Regions from separate parts of the Paenarthrobacter sp. JL.01a genome, predicted to be linked through region 3. Evidence: predicted binding sites of a transcription regulator. Region 3 holds the regulator's gene; each other region holds the start of a gene.
What was found. Region 3 encodes Rex, which represses fermentation and respiration genes when NADH is low (regulators of the CRP and FNR family bind a similar motif). Its sites were predicted from a motif close to CTTGTGAANNNNTTCACAAG; they were not measured.
Positions count from the first base shown of each region.

Region 1: a site for Rex is predicted at 1,627-1,646, ahead of N5P29_RS03300 (queuosine precursor transporter). Genes of this name have one in related genera too.
Region 2: a site for Rex is predicted at 1,898-1,917, ahead of N5P29_RS12260 (glyceraldehyde-3-phosphate dehydrogenase). Genes of this name have one in related genera too.

Region 1 covers NZ_CP104877.1:666,088-670,503, reverse strand. The annotation lists gene tgt (tRNA guanosine(34) transglycosylase Tgt) at 1-596, shown strand, start outside; gene N5P29_RS03300 (queuosine precursor transporter) at 680-1,390, opposite strand; gene N5P29_RS03295 (TetR/AcrR family transcriptional regulator) at 1,661-2,323, shown strand; gene N5P29_RS03290 (TIGR01777 family oxidoreductase) at 2,320-3,216, shown strand; gene N5P29_RS03285 (hypothetical protein) at 3,358-3,723, shown strand; gene N5P29_RS03280 (MFS transporter) at 4,078-4,416, shown strand, end outside.
Region 2 covers NZ_CP104877.1:2,601,272-2,605,687, reverse strand. The annotation lists gene N5P29_RS12275 (zinc ribbon domain-containing protein) at 1-642, shown strand, start outside; gene N5P29_RS12270 (YaaA family protein) at 665-1,429, opposite strand; RNA gene rnpB (RNase P RNA component class A) at 1,486-1,874, shown strand; gene N5P29_RS12260 (glyceraldehyde-3-phosphate dehydrogenase) at 2,175-3,626, shown strand; gene N5P29_RS12255 (hypothetical protein) at 3,701-3,910, shown strand; gene N5P29_RS12250 (HNH endonuclease family protein) at 4,029-4,416, shown strand, end outside.
Region 3 covers NZ_CP104877.1:3,495,018-3,499,433, forward strand. The annotation lists gene N5P29_RS16410 (YceI family protein) at 1-461, shown strand, start outside; gene N5P29_RS16415 (hypothetical protein) at 643-1,380, shown strand; gene N5P29_RS16420 (hypothetical protein) at 1,642-2,403, shown strand; gene N5P29_RS16425 (redox-sensing transcriptional repressor Rex) at 2,449-3,156, opposite strand; gene N5P29_RS16430 (glutaredoxin family protein) at 3,232-3,486, opposite strand; gene N5P29_RS16435 (HAD family hydrolase) at 3,591-4,409, shown strand.

The DNA of each region.
Region 1 (4,416 bases), 1.6 Mb from region 3:
ACTCGCGTTTGACGGAATCCCGCGTGGGCAAGCCGTACCAGGCGTTGTTCGGCGTGATCCAGGGTGCCCAGTACGAGGACCTGCGCCGCAAAGCCTGCCGTGACCTCGGGGCGATGCCTTTTGACGGCTACGGCATCGGCGGGGCGTTGGAGAAGGAAAACCTGGGCACAATCGTGCGTTGGTGCAATGAGGAACTGCCCGAGGACAAGCCCCGTCACCTCCTGGGCATTTCCGAGCCGGACGACATCTTCACGGCAATCGAGAACGGCGCCGACACCTTCGACTGCGTCTCCCCCACCCGCGTGGCCCGCAACTCCGCGTTCTACACACCGTTCGGGCGCTTCAACCTGTCCGGGGCGAAGTACAAGACTGATTTCGGCCCCTTGCAGGAAGGCTGCGACTGCTACGCCTGCGCCAACTACTCCCGCGCCTACATCCATCACCTGTTCAAGGCCAAGGAAATGCTGTCGGCGACGTTGATCTCCATCCACAATGAGCGCTTCGTGGTGAAGATGGTGGACGATGCCCGCCTGGCCATCGAATCCGGGGACTTCTTCGAGTTCAAGGCGGAGACGCTGGGGCGGTACTACTCGTAACTGCGCCGGGTTCGCGGGAAACGTGCGACGGCGTTGGGAAACTTCCAGCGAATTGGCACGTTTCCGGCGAACTCGGCGAGTAGTTAGGCCGCGACTACCCCGTAGCTCGGCTCGCGCTTCTTGATCCAGCCCACCACCAGCACGGTGATCGGCACGAAGATGAACTCGACGGCGGTCTTGTAGAGGAAGCCGACGAGGACGTAGTTGACGAACGAACCCACGTCGGAGATACCGATCACGGACGCCGCAATGCTGCAGAAGATCAGGGTGTCCACGAATTCGCCCACCACCGAGGAACCCATCAAACGCGCCCACAGGCTCTTTTCGCCAGTGCGTGCCTTCATCTTCACCAGGATCCAGGAGTTGATGGTCTGGCCTGCCAGGAAGGCCAAGAGCGAGGCCAGGACAATCTGCGGCACTGGTCCGAGCGCACCCTCGATGGCGGCCTGCTTGGCCGTTCCGTACTCGTCATCGAAACCCGGCAGGATGATGATCACCCAGTAGCAGAGGGATGCGAAGACGGACAAGGCGAACGAGGTAATGATGGCCTTCCGGGCCTCCTTGAAGCCGTAGACCTCGCTCATGACGTCGCCCAGTATGTAGGCCAACGGGAAGAGGAAGAAGCCCCCGTCCGTGATGATCGGGCCCAGCGCTACACCCTTGGAGGCGCCGATGTTGGAGAGGATCAGCACCACGGCCATGATGGCCAACATGATGCCGAAGTAGGGGGAACCTATCGAGGCAAAGCGCGGTGCCGGTTTGCTGAGAGTGCTGGAGCCAGAGGGCGTGGGCATGGGTCATCCGTTTCGTAGTGGTTCGCGCAGGCGGCCCCGACGTGAGGCGGCCCCGCTGTATTAGCACTGGGCGGTGGGGCATGCGGCCGGCACCGGTTACATTGTCCCACCCCGCCCGGCACCCTTACTTACAACCCACCCCCTTCCCCCCAACCCTCACTCACAACCCACCCCCTTCCCCCCAACCCTCACTCACAACCCCCACTTTTGAACACGTTCAATTCGTGCCATACTATTTTCTGAACACGTTCAAAAACCCAGGAGTGACGAATGGCTGCCAAAAGTGAACAAACCCGTCAATTGGTGGCAGACGTCGCGCTGAAGATGTTCCGCGAGATTGGCTTCGAGAAGACCACCATGAGGGCCATAGCCCAGGAGGCCGGGGTGTCGGTGGGCAATGCCTACTATTACTTCGCGTCCAAGGACGAGCTGGTCCAGGAGCTCTACATCCAGGTGCAGGACGAGCACGCCGCGGCCGCCGCCCAGGCCCTCGAAAACGTCCGGGATCTCGCCGGCCGCCTGAAGGCCGTGCTTCACACCGGAATCGACGTCATGACGCCGTACCACCAGTTCGGTTCCGACTTCATCTCGACGGCGATCCGGCCGACGTCGCCCGTCAATCCGTTCGGAGAGGCGTCCACCGCCGCCCGGGACGCGTCGCTCGCGATCTTCCGCACCGCCGTCGACGGCTCCTCGCCCGCTGTCGCCAAGAAACTGCGCGGCGACCTGCCCGAACTGCTGTGGCTGGCGTACATGGGTGTCGCGCTGTTTTGGGTCTACGACGAATCCGAGGGCCAACGCCGCACACGCAGGCTGATCGACGGCGCAGCGCCGCTGGTTGCCCGTGGCCTGTCGCTCGCGAAGATTCCGGGGGTCGGCAAGGTGTTCGACGACGTCCTCGGGCTCGTACGCAGCGTGAAGGAAGACTCGTGAAGACTGTGGTGATCGCGGGTGCTTCCGGCTTCATCGGCAGCTACTTCCGGCGCCGGTTTCTCCAAGACGGTTGGCAGGTCCGGACGGTTGGGCGGGCCGCGTCGGCCAACGCGCAATGGGACGACGACGGCGCCATCACCAAAACGCTGGACGGCGCTGAGCTGCTGGTGAACCTCGCCGGACGATCCGTGAATTGCCGTTACAACGAGCGCCACAAGCGGGAGATCCTGGAGTCCCGGGTGCAGACGACGCGTGCCTTGGGGCGTGCGGTTGCTGGGTGTGCCGAACCACCCCGGACGTGGATCAACTCGAGCACCGGAACCATTTATCGGCATGCGGAGGACCATGCGCAGTCCGAGATTTCGGGAGAGTTGGGCAGCGGATTTTCCGTGGACGTGGCCCGGGCCTGGGAGGACGAGTTGGCAGCTGCTGTCGCGCCCGCTACGCGCAAAGTGCCGCTGCGCATTGCGATCGTGCTGGGCGCCGGTGGCGTCATGGGTCCCCTCCGGAACCTCGCCCGACTTGGCCTGGGCGGGCACATGGGTCCGGGCACGCAGAAGTTCAGTTGGATCCATGTGGAGGACCTGTGTCGAGCGGTGCTGTTCATTCACGAACGGCCAGAGCTGACTGGTCCCGTCAACGCCGCTTCACCCTACCCGGTGGACAATCGTGAGCTCATGGCTTTGGTGCGGCAGAGCCTGGGTGTGCCGTTTGGCTTCCCAACGCCGTCGTGGCTGCTTGCGGCCGGGGCTATTCTCATCCGAACCCAGACCGAGCTGGTGCTGAAAAGTCGATGGGTTGAGCCCCGCAGACTGCTCGATGCTGGATTCGCGTATGAATACCCGTCGCTGGCCGGTGCGCTCAATGAGATCACCGAGGGCTCACTCACGTAACCACCCCACCCGACCAACCCTCACTCACCTACATGTCCGGAGGCGATTATGAACGATGACAGTTGGACTGACGAGGCCGAATATGGGTTGATCGCAGCCGGACCGCGGCACAGCTGGCGATACGGATCAAAGGCCCGGGTGGTGATCGATGGCAAGGGGTTGGCACTCGGAATTGCTGTTGCACACCTGACTTTTTGGTTTTTGCTGACTCTTCAATCACCGGGATGGGCAGTTCTTTTCTTCATCTACAGCCTGCTTCCGGTGTGGGCTGTCGGCGCTGGCGTTGGATCACTCCTAGGGCTGGCGCTGCGGCGGGTCCGTAACCAGTGGGTTCATGTCGCCGCCTTTTTCGCCGGTCCCTTGCTTGTCTGCGTACCGGTGGGCGGGCTGTCGCAGGCCGGTTCGGTTCTGCTCTCATTATCCGTCGCCGTCGCTGGGGGCGTTGGACGACTCTCAATTTGGAAGTTGGTTCGCGTCAACGATCCCGGTCCGGGCCATGGGATGTGACCGAGCGTCCACCCCAAACCCGCGGAACCTGACCGAGCGTCCACCCCAAACCCGCCGAACCTGAGCGAGCGTGCGCCGGAAACCCTCGGGGCGTGAGAGAGCGTGAGCCGGAACCCCGCGGGACGTGAGCGAGCATGCGCCGGAAACCTAAGGAAGTGTTAGGAAATCCGTTCCCGCGTTGGCTGTGCCGTGCATCACCCATAGTTTGGAATACGTCCTCTTCATCCCCAAGAGGGCCTTTCTTAGTCGACGAAGAGCCATGCGCAACGAAGCCATGAGCACCCGCTTCATGGACAGAACGAACACATGCAAGACACGGCCGCCTCAGCTGCTGCCGTCCAGGAAGGTTCATTGATGAGCACCCAACAAGCTGCACCTCTGAGCGAAGCCGCCCAGACCCGCAAGGCAGTGAGCAACATCCTCAAGGGCTCCGCGGGCAACCTCGTGGAATGGTTCGACCTCTACGTCTACACAGTGTTTGCGGCGTATTTCCAGTCGCACTTCTTCAACTCCTCCGACGATCTCCAGGCCGGCCTTGAAGCGATGGCCGTCTTCTCGACGTCGTTCCTTATGCGTCCGATCGGCAGCTGGTTCTTCGGCCGTTACGCAGACCGGAAGGGCCGCAAGGCCGCGTTGACCTTGAGCGTGACCCTCATGTCGGCTGGTTCGTTCGCCATCGCGATCCTCCCAACA
Region 2 (4,416 bases), 890 kb from region 3:
GAAAACGATCCCCGCATTACTGACCTGACCGATGCCCTCGCAGTAGCCAACGGTGAACTGGGGGCTGCCAAAGTAGCCGTCCACGACGCCGAGGCCGAACTCCGCAGGGCGGAAGCCGACGTCGAACAGGTTGCCTCCCGCATCGAGCGCGACGAAACCAGGCTCAACAGCGGGACCGGCCTGTCCAAGGACCTGGTGGCGCTGCAGAACGACATTGCCTCGTTGTCCAAGCGCCGTTCAGACCTCGAAGACGTTGAACTGGAGATCCTGGAGCGCCTGGACACCCTGCGTGAACGCCAAGCTGCCCAGCAGGCCATCGCCGATGACATCCAGGGCTCTTTTGGAAGTATCCGTGCGGAGCTGGATGAAGCTATCGCGGAGATCGCTGCTGAGGAAACGGTGGTCCGCGGACAGCGGGCAGCCTTCGCCGAAGCCTTGGATACGGGGATGCTCGCAGTCTACGAGAAGACCATCGCCAAGCGGGGCGTCGGTGCTGCCCGCCTGTTCCACGGCAAGTCCGAAGGCTCGGGGATGATGCTCAGCCCAGGCGACCTCGCCGAGGTCAAAGCCGCTGCCGAAGACGACATCGTATTCTGCCCGGACTCCGGCGTCATCCTGGTTCGATCGGCGGAGTGGAACTGACCCTGCTGCGGATTCCGCGGGCCTAGCTCGTCAGGATAATGTTCAGCGCATGCGGCTTGCGGGCAGTGCCCTCGACGAGTTCGGTGGTCCAGTGCTCGCTTGCTGCCTTCAGGAGTTGTTGGGGAGTTGCCGGTGCCTTGCCGCGCCTCGTCAGCAAGTGCCGCGCCAGCTCACCCCGGGTGTGCTTTGCGAAGTGGCTCACCACCGTCCGCTTGCCATTGGCCTCGTTGAAAACATTGACGTTTACCGTCTGCTCCGCGGGGGGAGCCCACGCCGCGGCGTAGGTGCTCGAGCGGCAATCGATCAGCAGCTCTCCTTCCGAGCGTTTGGCCAGTGCGGCGTTAAGCTGCGGCTTCCAGTAGGAGGCAAGGCGTCCGACGTCGGGCAGTGCGGTTCCCATGGACAGGCGGTAGGCCGGCACGTGGTCGCCGAAGCCGATGGCGCCCCAGAGCGCCGAGACCACCAGGATGGATTCGGTCGCCTTGCGCCGCTGGGCCGGCGTCATGGTTTTGAAGCCCAAGGCGTCGTACAGCACGCCGGAGTACACCTGGTGCGCAGGGGCTGCCGGTTCGGCATGGAGGCGGGTATTACGTTCGACGTCGTCCCGCAGGGAGGCGCCGACGCCCAGCAACGCGAGTGCGTCCTCGTGCGCGCTCACGGTTCCCAGCGCTTCAAGGACCTTGGCCCGGTACGGGTTAAGTTCCGGAAAGCTCAACGACTCCCAGTCAATGGCGGGGCCTTTGGCGGCGGGGGTCTTGCCTTCTGAAGGCGGCAGCAGAATCAGCACCAGTCGATATTACCGGTGACTTGGGCCGCCCGGACGCCGGTAGACTGTAGGGCGGATGGGTTGACCAGGCGGTCGCGCGTCACGAAAGTGGCTCGAGGAACGTCCGGGCTCCGCAGAGCAGGGTGGTGGGTAACGCCCACTCGGGGTAACCCGCAGGCCAGTGCCACAGAGAACAGACCGCCTGCGTTTCCGGTATTGCACCGGTTGCAGCAGGTAAGGGTGAAACGGTGGTGTAAGAGACCACCAGCTCCCCGGGTGACCGGGGAGGCTAGGTAAACCCCACCCGGAGCAAGGCCAGACAGGACACGTTCGAGGGCTGCTCGCCCGAGTGTCCGGGTAGGCCGCTGGAGGGCGTCGGCAACGGCGTCCGTAGATGGATGGCCGCTACTCCATTGTTGGCAACGACAACGGATGACAGAACCCGGCGTATCGGTCAACCCATCCATTTATGACTGCCGGAATCGCGGGCGTGTGAGTGATTTCACGCCTCCGGGACGACTATGCCCGGCCCTTCCCGCCTAGAATGGTTACTGAACGTAGATGTTCTGCCGCCGGGACTGCGTTCGCAGCCGGCGGATTTTCTTTGCTCTCGTTCAAGGCGCTGTGGGTGGACCGAAGCCCGCTGGCGCATGTGCCGCAGGATTACTCCGGGCGGCCGCTGCCATCTGCATACGAGGACGTATGTGGTTGACCCAAGGAAGGTAGTTCTGTGAGCCAGACGTCAGATTCTTGTCTTGATAAGTGGATGGGCCGGGAGGCTCTCGCCGAGGCCATGATTCCGGTGATCGGCCGGTTGTACCGGGAAAACAACGTGGTCACCAGCATCCACGGCCGGAGCTTGATCAACAAGTCCACCATGAACATCCTCAAGGCCCACCGCTTTGCACGCCGGATGAGCAACCACGAGCTCCTGCTCGAAGAGACCGCACCCCTGCTCAACGCCCTTTCTGAGCTTGAACTCGGTGCCGCAGCCATCGACATCGCACGCTTGACGGAGAAGTACCGGGCAGAAGGCAACGGCGCCTCGCTGGATGAGTACTTGCGGTCAGAACTGGCCGAGATCGTGGGCAGGCGCGGCGCTGATGACCGCACCAGCACCGACGTCGTTCTTTACGGTTTTGGACGCATCGGCCGCTTGCTGGCCCGCCTCCTGATCGAAAAGGCCGGCGGTGGCCACGGTCTTCGCCTGCGCGCCATCGTGGTTCGCAAGGGTGCTGACAACGACCTCGTCAAGCGCGCGAGCCTGCTGCGCCGCGACTCCGTCCACGGCTCCTTCGAAGGCACCATCCGCGTGGATGAGGAAGCCAACACCATCACGGCCAACGGTGTCCAGATCCAGGTCATCTACTCGGACAACCCCGCGACTGTCGACTACACCGCGTACGGCATCAAGGATGCACTGGTTGTCGACAACACGGGACGCTGGCGCGACACCGATGGCCTCTCCCAGCACCTGCAGAGCAAGGGCGTTGCCCGCGTCCTGCTGACGGCGCCGGGCAAGGGCGAGCTCAAGAACATCGTGCACGGTATCAACCACCGCGACATCAACGACGACGACAAGATCGTCACCGCCGCGTCCTGCACCACCAATGCCATCACCCCTGTGCTGAAGGCCATCAACGACAAGTTCGGCATCATCCACGGCCACGTCGAGACGGTCCACTCGTTCACGAACGACCAGAACCTGATCGACAACTTCCACAAGGGTGACCGCCGTGGACGCTCGGCTGCGCTGAACATGGTGATCACCGAGACCGGTGCTGCAAAAGCTGTCGCCAAGGCCCTTCCCGAACTGCAGGGTAAGCTCACGGGCAATGCCATCCGCGTACCCACCCCGGACGTGTCCATGGCCATCCTGAACCTCAACCTTGAGAACGGCACCACGCGTGAGGAAGTCAACGACTACCTCCGCGAAATGTCCCTCCACTCCGATCTCCGCAAGCAGATCGACTACATCGATTCCCCTGACGTGGTTTCCACCGACTTCGTTGGATCCCGCCGGGCCGGCATCGTTGACGGACTTGCGACCATCTCCAACGACAAGAACCTCGTGCTGTACGTCTGGTACGACAACGAGTTCGGCTACTCCTGCCAGGTTGTCCGGGTCATGGAAGAAATGGCCGGTGTGAACCCGCCGTCGTTCCCCGCCAAGGACGTCATCGCTCCCATTGCTGTACTGGAAACTGCTGACGCCTGATACCCACGCAGTTCTCACGGGTTTCCCGGCCGGGTCACTGGAATCGGCCGGGAAACCTGAGCAGAATGGCACTCATGGACAACGAATCAACCATCGAACATGAGACCACGCTCGAACACGCCTTGGATGTCGCCAAGGCCAACCATAAGCAAGCACAGAAGCTTCTGGATCAAGCAGTCGCGGCCAACGCTGCCGGAGACGTCTCCGACGAGCGTGTGGAGCAACTGCGCGGACTTCTGGAAGTGGCTGCCGAGGATCTCCAACGCGTGATGCGCGAGCAATAAGGGTTCCGCTTCCGGCCTCCACAGTGTGACTTCTCCTACACACTGTGGATACCGACTCTGGCTGTCGGGGCCTTGCCATACGCTCGTAGGACACACCTGCCCCACTGGATGGAGTCCCTTGAGCATCACCTGGTCCGCCTACAAACGCGCCCGACGTCGGTCACGCCAAGCATGGGCTGTTCTCGCCCTGGCTGCCGCCACCATTGTTGCGGGGCTGTCCTGGTACTTCACCACGGGCCAATTCGATGCAGCCCAGCCTGCGCAGTCCGGACCGAGTGAAGCTCCGGTCTACAACCCCGAGTGGATGAAACCGGTCCGCGGCGCGGCAGCGGTAGCCCCCGAAAAAGCCACAGACGCCCTGGAGCGCCTGCCGGTCAAAGGCCGGGCTGCGAAATCCGACTACGACAGGGCCGCCTTCGGGCAGGCCTGGGCCGATGCGGACCGGAACGGGTGCGATACCAGGAACGACATCCTTCGTCGTGACCTGACGGCGGTCAGGTTCACTG
Region 3 (4,416 bases):
GCAAGGTCCGCGGCCAGTTCAAGGACGCTGCAGCCACCCTTGAGGTCGGCGAGACCCTGGCCGACTCCAAGGTCAACGCAACCATCCAGACCGCCAGCTTCGACTCCGGCGACGTCAACCGTGACGGCCACGTCAAGGGCGAAGACTTCTTCGACGTGGAGAAGTTCCCGGAGATCACCTTCGTTTCCCGCCACGTCAAGGCCAACGGCAACAGCTTCGACCTCGTGGGCGATCTCACAATCAAGGGGGTGACCAAGGAAGTTTCCATCGAGACCGAATTCAACGGTGTCGCTGTGGATCCGTTCGGCAACACCCGCGCAGGCGTATCGGGTGAAACCACCATCAGCCGCAAGGACTTCGGCCTTACCTGGAACGCAGTCCTCGAAGCCGGTGGCGTGCTGGTGAGCGACAAGGTTGTCATCAACCTGGAACTCGCGTTCATCGCTCCGGCAGCTGCCTGATTCCACAACACTCCGGACGGCGTCCCTGTTCAGCCTCGTGCTGCAGGGGCGCCGTTTCGCATCCGGCTGTTTCGCACTCGCAAGGGTCACCCGGCCATTGTTCGGCAAACACCCTGTATTTAGCTGCGAGTTAGCTCCGAATTTCCTATGCAACCCTCAACCTGCGGTCTACAGTGATGCCATGAGTACCCCAGATGAAGCACCCCAGCCACAGCAGCCCGGCGCCCAGCCACCGCAGCAAGGCAATGTTCCTCCTGCGGGCTACCAACCCCCGGGCGGTTACCAGCCACCGCAAGGCGGCACGGTTCCGCCTGGCGGGTACCAAGGCCAGCAGGGCTACCAGCCTCCGACGCAACCTGGCCAGTTTTCCCAGCCCGGTCCGCCGCAGGCAGGCCCCGCCCAACCAGCCCCCGGGCAGCCGGGATTCCATTTCGAAATGCCCACTGATGGACCGCGCAGCTTCAACGACGTGATGCCCCAGGGTGGATTCTCAGGGATTTTCAAGACCCAAGGCCTGCCCACCGAGTTGAAGGTTTCCTACTTCATCTGGGTGATCTCCGGACTCCTGGCCCTCCTCTTCGGGCTCATCGGGTTCTTCGCCATCATTGCGGCCTTCGCGTTCATCCCCGGCGTGGCAGCCTTCCTGCTGGTACTCCTGATCCTCAGCCTGGCTGTCGCAGCAGCCCAGATTGTCCTGGCCATGAAGATGAAGGAAGGAAAGGAGTGGGCCCGCCTGGCCCTGACAGTCCTTGCCGCCGTTTCGCTGCTCCTGGCCATCTTTGGGTCCATGAACTCCGGTGCACCGGGCGCCGGCTTGGGAGGCAACTGGTTCGGCTTCCTTGTCAGCGCCGTTGCCGTCGTGATGATGTGGCTGCCCAACTCCCAGCTCTGGTTCAAGGCAATCAAGGGTCACGCATAGCCCAACCCGAGCTACCGGCGTCGTTCTCCAACAGCGGTCTGTGACCAGAAGGCCGCGGGCGGTCCCCTAAGGATCCCCGCGGCCTTCATCATGAAGACGTACTCCAAGATGATGATTTTCCCTGGCCCCATGGATTTCCTGCGTGTGGTATGCATCGCCGCAGGAACGTGGGGGTACGGTGGAAACAGAACCACGCTGGGGGCAGGGTCACTTTGCTGATCCCGGCGGCCGTACCTGCAGTCGAACAAGCAAAGGAATGCCATGAGCAACCCTCCATACCCGCCGTCGAACCCGGGCGACTCCGACCAGCCCGCGCAGCCCGGTGGCCAGCCGGCAGCTCCCCAGTACGGCCAGCAATCCCAGCCACCGGCAGCCCCTCAGTACGGCCAGCCCGCAGCACCGCAGTACGGACAGCAGTCCCAGCCACCGGCAGCACCGCAGTACGGCCAGCAATCCCAGCCACCGGCAGCTCCCCAGTACGGCCAGCAGTCCCCGTATGGCCAGACCGGTGCCTCGCCTTATGGCCAGGCACCGCAGTACGGGCAGGACACCAACTGGCCCAGCCAGCAGCCGGGTCCTTCGACGGTCCCCCAGATGGTGACCATCGCCTTCTGGTTGATCGTTGGAGCAGCTGCGATCTGGCTCATCTCCATCTTCATCTCCATTGCAGCGATGAACGATCCCGCCTTCAGGAGCATGTTCGAAGAGCAGCTGGCGGCCGGGGGCGCGGCAGATCTCCGCTTTGAAGACGTCAAGGGCTTCATCGTTGGCGTCATGATTGCACTCGGCGTCATCGGTGCCGGACTGTACGCTCTCGTGGCCATAAACGTCCGCAAGGGCAAGAACTGGGCGCGCATCCTTGGCACGGTCCTCGCTGCGCTTTCCATCTTCGCCCTGGTGCCGCTGAGCCTGGCAACCCTGTCAGCACTGCTCGGCATCGCAGCGATCGTCCTGCTGTACCTGCCGGCGTCGGCCCCCTATTTCCGGAAGACGCAGCAGTTCGGAAACCCGTACGCCCGCTAAAGGGCCGGCTTCCACACATCCATTCGGGCGCGGACCCGGGTGAGGCTAAACAGCCTGGCCCGGTGTCTGCGCCCTTTGTGCGTGGTAGGCCAGAATCTGCAGTTCCGTTGCCATGTCCACTTTTCGGAGGTTCACGTGCGGCGGGACCTGCAGGAGCACCGGTGCAAAGCTCAGGATGCTCCTGATGCCTGCTGCGATCACACGGTCACACACTTCCTGGGCCACCGTTGCCGGGAGTGCGAGCACCACCATGTTCGTGTGCGTTCGTTCCAGGACCCGCTCAAGTTCGGCCGAGTCGCTGACCCGCAGCCACCCGACCTCGTTGCCGATCACCATCGGATCGGCGTCGAAAATGGCTACGACGTCGAAGCCGCGGGACTCGAACCCGCCATACCGGGCCAACGCCTTTCCGAGGTTACCGGCTCCAACGATGGCCACTTTCCAGTCATGGGTCAGGCCAAGCGCTGCGGCGATGTGGCGGCTCAGGTTCTGGACCTCGTAGCCGACGCCGCGGGTTCCGTAGGAGCCGACATAGGAAAGGTCCTTGCGAAGCGTTGAGGAGCTGACGCCTGACGCTTCTGCCAGGGCTTCGGAGGAGACGCGCTCCACTCCTTCGGCCAGGAGCGAGTTCAGCGCACGCAAATAGAGGGTCATCCGGGCCACAGCCGCGGGCGGGATCTGCTTGGCGGCAGGTTCGTTATCCCCGGAAAGTGCTTCCGGGGACGGTTCCAGCGCAGTCACGGTATTCTCCATTGCGTCGCTTTGTTGTTCCACTCTATGACCCCCGGCCGGACTCAACAAAAGCCACCGCGCTGGCCTGCTGCACCCTCAGCCCGCCAGCGCTTTCTTCAAAGTGCGGGTCAGCCGGTCTTCGTCGATCTTCCAGAAATCACGCTGGATACCGTTCACCAGCACCACCGGAATCTCTTCGGCGTATCGTTCCTGAAGCTGCGGGTCGCCGTCGATCGACTGCTCGGTCCAGCCCAGGCCAAGGCCTGTCGTAACGCGCTCGACGGCGGCACGCGCCTCCGTGCAGAGGTGGCAGTCAGCTTTGGTGAGGAGGACGACGTCGGGATTAGCCATGTGCTTAACGGTAACCGCCCCCACCAACCCTCACTCACACCCCGCCGCGGGTCCGGCCCGTGCGCCCTCAGCGCGGGGTACCGGCGATTGACTAGACTCAAGGCATGCCCGAGGAGAAGAACGCCGCCGTTGCCGCATCTGGCCAAGTGCAGAAGCACAGCGGTGAAGCAGCGTTCTTCGACGTCGACAACACGCTGATGAAGGGCGCCAGCCTCTTCCATGTCGCGCGAAAAATGTACGAACGCAAGGCCTTTACCCTGCCCCAAGCGGCGGGCTTCGCCTGGAAACAGTTCAAGTTCGTGATGCGTGGCGAGAACATGGAGGATGTCCACGCGGTTCGTGACTCTGCACTGACTCTCGCAGCCGGAATCAGCGTTGAGGACATCAAGGCGCTTGGCGAAGAGGTTTACGACGAGATGATCGAGTCTCGGATCTGGCCCGGAACCAAAGCTTTGGCCGAGCAGCACCTCAGGGTTGGCCGTAAGGTTTGGCTCGTAACTGCGACGCCCATCGAGGTCGCAACCGTAATTTCCACGCGCCTTGGGTTGACCGGGGCACTGGGCACCGTGGGCGAAGTGCATGAAGGTATGTACACCGGGAAACTGGTCGGCGACATATTGCACGGTCCGGCCAAAGCGGTCGCCGTCCAGCTCGTCGCCGAACGGGAGGGTCTCGATCTGGACCACTGCTGGGCCTACAGCGATTCCGCCAACGACATTCCGCTCCTGACCATGGTGGGGCACCCCGTCGTCATCAATCCCGATGCCAAGCTGCGACGGCATGCCCGCGACAACAACTGGCCCGTGTACGATTTCCGTTCCGGTCGGCGCGCTGCAACCCTCGGACTGAAGGCCGCAACAGTGGGCGGCGCAGTCTACGGCCTGTGGCGCGGCTTCTCACGCTTCCGCGGCCCCCGCCTCTAAACGCGCC